DNA from 3 places in the Nonomuraea sp. NPDC048882 genome. Region 2 is predicted to be linked to each of the others. Evidence: predicted binding sites of a transcription regulator. Region 2 holds the regulator's gene; each other region holds the start of a gene.

Region 1 (2,260 bases), on a different contig from region 2:
CCTGGCCTGGCCGCGCTCCTTGAGCACGCCCTCGACCACCCGGTCGTCGGCCTCCATCCGGAACGCGGTGACGGCCGCGCGGTCGGGCAGCGGGAAGACGTACGTGGCCTCCAAGGTGACGTCGAACGGGTTCCTGAACCCCTGCGTGACCTCGACCCCGGCGATGAGTCCCGAGATGTCCGCGGCCACGTCCACGCTCTCCAGCGGCAGGTTGCCACGCTCGGTCAGCAGCGCGCCGAACCCGGCGTCCGGCACCGGCAGGCACCGCGCGGGCTCCAGCGAAGTGATCTTCATATCAGCTCCCTCTCTTCGAGCACCGCGAGCAGCGGTCCCGCCGCCGCCAGCACCGCCTGAACGTCCTCCTCCGACGGGACCCGCCCCGCGTCCAGCACGAGCCGCACCCCGTCACCCAGCCTGACCCCCGTAACCACCCCACCACCGGCTCTGCCCCGCCGCCGCGCCGCTGCCGCCTTCCCGTCCGACGCGCCCGCAGCCTTTGCCGCACCGGCAGCCTTTGGCGCGTCCGGCCCGCTAGCCGTGTCCGGCCGCTCGGCCCAGAACCGCCCGCGCGTCGCCCGCCTACCGCCTTCGCCGTCGGCCGGGCCTCCTTCCACGGGCCCGTCCTCAAGGGATGCGCCACCCAGGGATGCGCCACCCAGGGATGTGCTGTCCGAGGATGCGCCGTCCTGGAGGACGCCGTCCGGGGAGGCGCTGCCCAAGGGCGTGCCACCCGGGGAGGCGCTGTCCGAGGATGCGCCGTCCTGCGGGGCGCTGTCCAGGGGTGCGTAGCCCGGGGGTGCGTTGCCCGGGGCGGTGCCATCAGAGGACGTGCCGTCCAAGGATGCGCTGTCCGAGGGCGCGCTGCCGGGGGTGGCGTTGTCTGGGGAGGCGTTGTCTCGGAGGGTGCTGTCGAGGCGGTGGGCGGCGGCGTGGTGGGTGTTGCTGTCGGGGAGGGCGCCGGGCATGGGGGCCGGAGCGGGGCCGAGGTGGGCCGCTGACTCCAGCATGTGGTCCGTTGCCCCCGCCAGGGCCACCTGGATCTCGGCGATCGACCGGCCGGCGGCCTGTAGCCGTTTCACCGCCACCAACTGGAGCAGGTGCCGTCGCCCGTAGCGGGCGATCCGGCCGCGTCGGGTCAGGGGCGGGTCGACCAGGCCGATGGTCGTGTACCACCTGATCAGCCGCTCCCCGGGCACGTCGCGGACCCGGCCGTTGGCAGGAGGCGGCGCGCTGTCGCGCAGGGCGCGCGCCGCGTGCTCGGCCAGCTCGCCGATCGTCCAGGTGTCGCTCATACGACCACACTGACACTGTCACTATTACACTGTCAACTAGCAGAATGTGGGAAGAACCACCCCCTGAAGGAGGTTGATCCAGGTGTAAAGCTCACCCCTCGGGGAGGAGAAACAGCATGGCTACGATCACCGGCCCACTTTCGGGCGATGCAAAGAACACCGTCGCGGAAGCCCTTCAAGGCGCCCTGGTGGATCTGATCGATCTGTCCCTGGTCGCCAAGCAGGCGCACTGGAACCTCGTCGGTTCCCACTTCCGCGCACTCCACCTTCAGCTCGACGAGGTCACCCAGCTGGCCAGAACCCACATGGACACCATCGCCGAACGCGCTGTCGCCCTCGGGATCAGCCCGGACGGCCGCTCCGCCACGGTCTCCCGTTCCACGAAGCTGCCTCAGCCGGAGAGCGGCTGGATCGAGGACGGCAAGGTGGCGGCGACGATGACGGACATCCTGGACGGCATCAGCAAGCGCATGTACGAGCGCATCCGGGCCACCGAGGAGGCCGATCCGGTCAGCCAGGATCTGCTGATCGCGGTGACGCAGGAACTGGACAAGCAGCACTGGATGTTCCAGGCCCAGCGCTGATACGGGGTTGCAGGCCCAGCTCTGATGCGGGGCGGAGAGCCCGGGCTCGCGAGCCCGGGCTTTCGCAGGTCCGGCAGCCGCAGGCCTGTGCTGGGTTTCGGGTGTCCGGCCGTCGGAGGTCGGTGCTGGGTTTCGCATGCCGGGGCGGGCTTCGGGGTTTGCGCAGAGTTTGAACTCGCGAGTCCCTGCCATTCATGTCGGTGCGGTCGACTAGCGTGGCACCTAGAGGGAGGCCCAACGATGTCCCGCAAGACTCTCCTCCGCACGGGCCCGCTCTTGGCGGGCGGCATCAGCCCGTACGGACCGCTCGGCCTGACCGGACCCGGCGGCCTCGCGCTGCCCCCGGGGTTCACCGGCAGGGTCGTGGCCCGCTCGGGCGACAAG
Region 2 (2,260 bases):
GTCGACGGCCAGCTCGCGGGTGGTGCCGAACGCCGTCTCGCGCAGGTCGAGCTCCACCCTGATGGTGGCGTTGCGGCCTCTGCGGGCGCGTGAGCGCGGCCCGCGGGCGCCGGCGGCCGTGCCGAAGAAGGCGTCCATGATGTCGCTGAACGGGAAGCCCGCGCCGAACCCGCCCGCGGCGCCCGCGCCCGCTCCCGCACCGCCGAAGGGGTCGCCACCCAGGTCGTACATCTGGCGCTTGTTGGGGTCGGAGAGCACCTCGTAGGCCTGCGTGATCTCCTTGAACCGCTCCTGGGTCTCAGGATCGGGGTTCACGTCGGGGTGCAGCTCACGGGCGAGACGGCGGTAGGCCTTCTTGATCTCGTCCTGACTCGCGTCACGGCGCACCCCGAGGGTGGCGTAGTAGTCGCTGTTTGCCACTTATCGACCTCTTATGATGCAGCCAGGATCTGGCTGACGTAGCGTGCCACCGCGCGTACGGCGCCCATCGTCACGGGATAGTCCATCCTGGTCGGCCCGAGTACGCCGAGCCGGGCCAGTTGGTTGTCGCCAGAACCGTATCCGGTCGCGACGATGGATGTCCCCCGCAGGTAGGGGTTTTCCGCGCCGATGCGCACGGTGAGCGCGGACGGGGTGTCTGAGGTTGTCTCGCCGAGCAGCCGCATGAGGACCACCTGCTCCTCCAGCGCCTCCAGCACGTCACGCAGGCCGGTGGTGAAGTCGGCGCCGGCGAGGTTGGCCGCGCCGGCGAACACGATCTTCTCGTCGTGCCGCTCGACCAGCGTCTCGAGCAGGACCGACAGGACCGTGGCCACCACGGGCCGGTCTTCGAGGGGCAGCCGCTCGGGCAGGTCGGCGACCAGGTCGGGCACGCTGCTCAGGCCGCAGCCGTCGAGGCAGGAGTTGAGCACCGCGCGCAGGTGCGCGATGCGGGCGTCCTCCACCACCTCGGGCAGCTCGACCACGCGCTGCTCGACGCGGCCGGTGTTGGTGATCAGCACGAGCATGACCCGCCGGTCGCTCAGCGGGACCAGCTCGACGTGTCTGACCGTCGAACGGGTCAGCGTCGGATATTGCACGACCGCGACCTGCCGGGTCAGCTGCGCGAGCAGCCGGACCGTGCGGGTGACCACGTCGTCGAGGTCGACCGCGCCGGCCAGAAACGTCTCGATGGCTCTGCGCTCGGCCCCGGACAGCGGCTTCACCTGCGAGAGCCGGTCGACGAACAGGCGGTAGCCCTTGTCCGTCGGCACGCGGCCCGCGCTGGTGTGCGGCTGGGTGATGTAGCCCTCCTCCTCCAGCGCGGCCATGTCGTTTCTGACCGTCGCGGGGGAGACCTTCAGGTTGTGGCGCTCGGCGAGCGCTTTGGAGCCCACCGGTTCGTTGGTGGACACGTAGTCTTCGACAATGGCTCTGAGCACAGCCAGCTTACGTTCGTCGAGCACGTGCTCACCTCCTGCCTCTGTCTCTGTCAGGAACGCGGTGTCTAGCACTCTGTGTTCCCGAGTGCCAAGTGTACGGCTCTCGCCCACAAGGTGCGATAACAGCGGGTCCCATCCTGCTGCTGGCGTGGTGTGAGCGACAGGCCTCAGACTGGCGAACATGACCGACGATTCTCAGCCCCCGCCGTACGGCCCCCCGTCTGAGCAGGGGCCTCACCACGGTCAGCCGCAACCTCCTCAGTACGGGCCGCCTTCCGGGCCGCAGCCCGGCCCTGGCCCCGATCAACCTTACGGACAGTCACCGTACGGACAGCCACCGTACGGGCAACCGCCTTACGGGCCGCCGCCGCAGGGACAGCAGCCCCCGTACGGACAGCCTCCGCCCTACGGGCAGCAGCCGCAGTACGGTGAGCCCACCCAGTTCGGCCCGCCACCTCAGTACGGACAATACGGCCAACAGGCCCAATTTCCACCACGAATCGACTCCAAAGCCATAAAGCCCAGCCTGTGGTGGCTCGCCGCCGCCTGGGGCGTGTTCCTGGTGTGCGTGGTGGCGGGTGTGGCCCTGTTCGGCGGCGGCCTGGTGAGCAGCGTGGCGGACATGGCGCCGACGAAGACGTTCGCGCCCGGCGAGAGCATCACGGTGTCGGTCGATCCGGCCGACAAACCGGCCGTCTACGTCGCCAGCGACGCCCGTATCTCCTACGACTGCGCCATCTCCGGCGGCCCCGGTCAGGCCAGGCTCGCCAAGGTCCCCGGAAACCAGAGCGTCACCTGGGACAACACCGTCTGGCAGGAGATCCTCGTGATCAACGCGC
Region 3 (2,260 bases), on a different contig from region 2:
GGCATCGGCGCGAGAATTCTGGATGAATCGGGCAAGATTCGACGTTTCGTCAACGTTTATGTTGGGGAAGAGGACGTCCGTTTCGCCCAGGGTCTCGACACTCCCGCCCCAGAGGGCACGCAGATCTCCATCATCCCCGCGGTCGCCGGCGGCTGAGTGCCGCGGCATCCCCGATCGTGGAAGGCGCCCCTTGTGGGCGCCTTCTGCTTTTCCAGGGCTAATTCACCGTTGTACGAGCTTCGCTGCGAAGAAATACCTGGTTTGCAGATTGACTCTGTTGCCAAACCCCGTGCCACAGGTATGGTCGAGGGCGATCGTCTGCATGATTTTCAGTTATGTCAGGCGATTACAGGCCTCGCGGAGGAATGGGCGAGATCTGAGAGACCAGTAAGAGGAGTCGGAAGTGGCGCAGGGCACCGTCAAGTGGTTCAACGCGGACAAGGGCTACGGCTTCATCGCGGTAGACGGTGGTAAGGATGTATTCGTCCATTACTCAGCGATCATGATGGACGGGTACCGCTCTCTCGAACAGGGTCAGCGCGTCGAGTTCGAGATCACGCAGGGCCAGAAGGGGCCGCAGGCGGAGTCCGTCCGCACGGTCTGAGGTCACGTCAACTGGTATGCACCGGGCGGGCTCGCACGGCAGCGCAGTCCGTGCGAACCGTCACCTCTCAATCGTCGACTCGCGTGCGGCGAGCTGCTTCGGGCGGCTCGCCGTACTGACTTCTGACCTGGGGAGGAACATCCGGCGCGGGTGCGTTCGCTTGCACTCGGCAGGGTAGAGTGCTAAACAGTTCGTTGGCACTCTGTGCAGCAGAGTGCCAACATCGGATCGAGACGATGGGGTCTGCCGAACGGAGATGCGGGCCCATGCCGTCGCGGGCGTCGGCTCGGTCCACGACAAGCCACCCTGTATCTGGGAGGTCTAGCCTTATGGCAGCCAAGATGATCGCGTTTGACGAGGACGCCCGGCGCGGTCTCGAGCGCGGTATGAACCAGCTCGCCGACGCCGTCAAGGTGACTTTGGGTCCCAAGGGCCGCAACGTCGTGCTGGAGAAGAAGTGGGGCGCTCCCACGATCACCAACGATGGTGTGTCCATCGCCAAGGAGATCGAGCTCGAGGACCCTTGGGAGAAGATCGGCGCCGAGCTGGTCAAGGAAGTCGCCAAGAAGACCGACGACGTCGCGGGTGACGGCACCACCACCGCCACCGTGCTCGCCCAGGCGCTGGTGCGCGAGGGTCTGCGCAATGTCGCCGCCGGCGCCAACCCGATGGCCCTGAAGAAGGGCATCGAGGCGGCCGTCGAGCGCGTCAGCGAGGAGCTCTCCAAGCTGGCCAAGGACGTGGAGACCAAGGAGCAGATCGCCTCCACCGCCTCCATCTCCGCCGCCGACCCCGAGATCGGCTCGCTCATCGCCGAGGCGATGGACAAGGTCGGCAAGGAAGGCGTCATCACCGTCGAGGAGAGCAACACCTTCGGCCTTGAGCTCGAGCTCACCGAGGGCATGCGCTTCGACAAGGGCATGACGTCGATGTACTTCGTGACCGACTCCGACCGCATGGAGGCCGTGCTCGAAGACCCGTACATCCTGATCGTCAACAGCAAGGTCTCGGCCAACAAGGATCTGCTGCCGCTGCTCGACAAGGTCGTGCAGTCCGGCAAGCCGCTGCTGATCATCGCCGAGGACGTCGAGGGCGAGGCCCTGGCCACCCTGGTCGTCAACAAGATCCGAGGCCTGTTCCGCTCGGTCGCGGTCAAGGCCCCGGGCTTCGGTGACCGCCGTAAGGCCATGCTCAACGACATCGCGATCCTGACCGGCGGTCAGGTCGTCGCCGAGGAGGTCGGCCTCAAGCTCGAGACCGCCACTCTCGACCTGCTGGGCCGCGCCCGCAAGGTGGTCGTCACCAAGGACGAGACCACGATCGTCGACGGTGCCGGTGACGCCGAGCAGATCGCGGGCCGGGTCAACGAGATCCGTGCCGAGATCGAGCGCACCGACTCCGACTACGACCGCGAGAAGCTGCAGGAGCGCCTGGCCAAGCTGGCCGGCGGCGTGGCCGTGATCAAGGCCGGCGCCGCGACCGAGGTCGAGCTCAAGGAGCGCAAGCACCGCATCGAGGACGCCGTGCGCAACGCCAAGGCGGCCGTCGAGGAGGGCATCGTCCCCGGTGGTGGCGTGGCCCTGCTGCAGGCCGGCGCCAAGGCGTTCGACAAGCTGGAGCTGACGGGCGACGAGGCCACCGGTGCCGCCATCGTCA

Evidence for each region. Region 2 encodes HrcA, which represses chaperone genes, less so after heat shock. Its sites were predicted from a motif close to TTGGCACTCTCNNNNNGAGAGTGCCAA; they were not measured.
Region 1: the regulator HrcA is predicted to act here: its motif matches at 1,302-1,328, upstream of AB0C27_RS33050 (DNA starvation/stationary phase protection protein).
Region 3: the regulator HrcA is predicted to act here: its motif matches at 799-825, upstream of groL (chaperonin GroEL).

The regions. Positions count from the first base shown of each region.
Region 1 is NZ_JBEZGB010000010.1:220,896-223,155, forward strand. Features, by position in the region: gene AB0C27_RS33040 (VIT domain-containing protein) at 1-294, opposite strand, end outside; gene AB0C27_RS33045 (helix-turn-helix domain-containing protein) at 291-1,292, opposite strand; gene AB0C27_RS33050 (DNA starvation/stationary phase protection protein) at 1,409-1,876, shown strand; gene AB0C27_RS33055 (alkaline phosphatase PhoX) at 2,117-2,260, shown strand, end outside.
Region 2 is NZ_JBEZGB010000001.1:815,368-817,627, forward strand. Features, by position in the region: gene dnaJ (molecular chaperone DnaJ) at 1-420, opposite strand, end outside; gene hrcA (heat-inducible transcriptional repressor HrcA) at 432-1,445, opposite strand; gene AB0C27_RS03515 (hypothetical protein) at 1,741-1,899, opposite strand; gene AB0C27_RS03520 (hypothetical protein) at 1,993-2,260, shown strand, end outside.
Region 3 is NZ_JBEZGB010000011.1:380,418-382,677, reverse strand. Features, by position in the region: gene AB0C27_RS35665 (MoaD/ThiS family protein) at 1-156, shown strand, start outside; gene AB0C27_RS35660 (cold-shock protein) at 404-604, shown strand; gene groL (chaperonin GroEL) at 934-2,260, shown strand, end outside.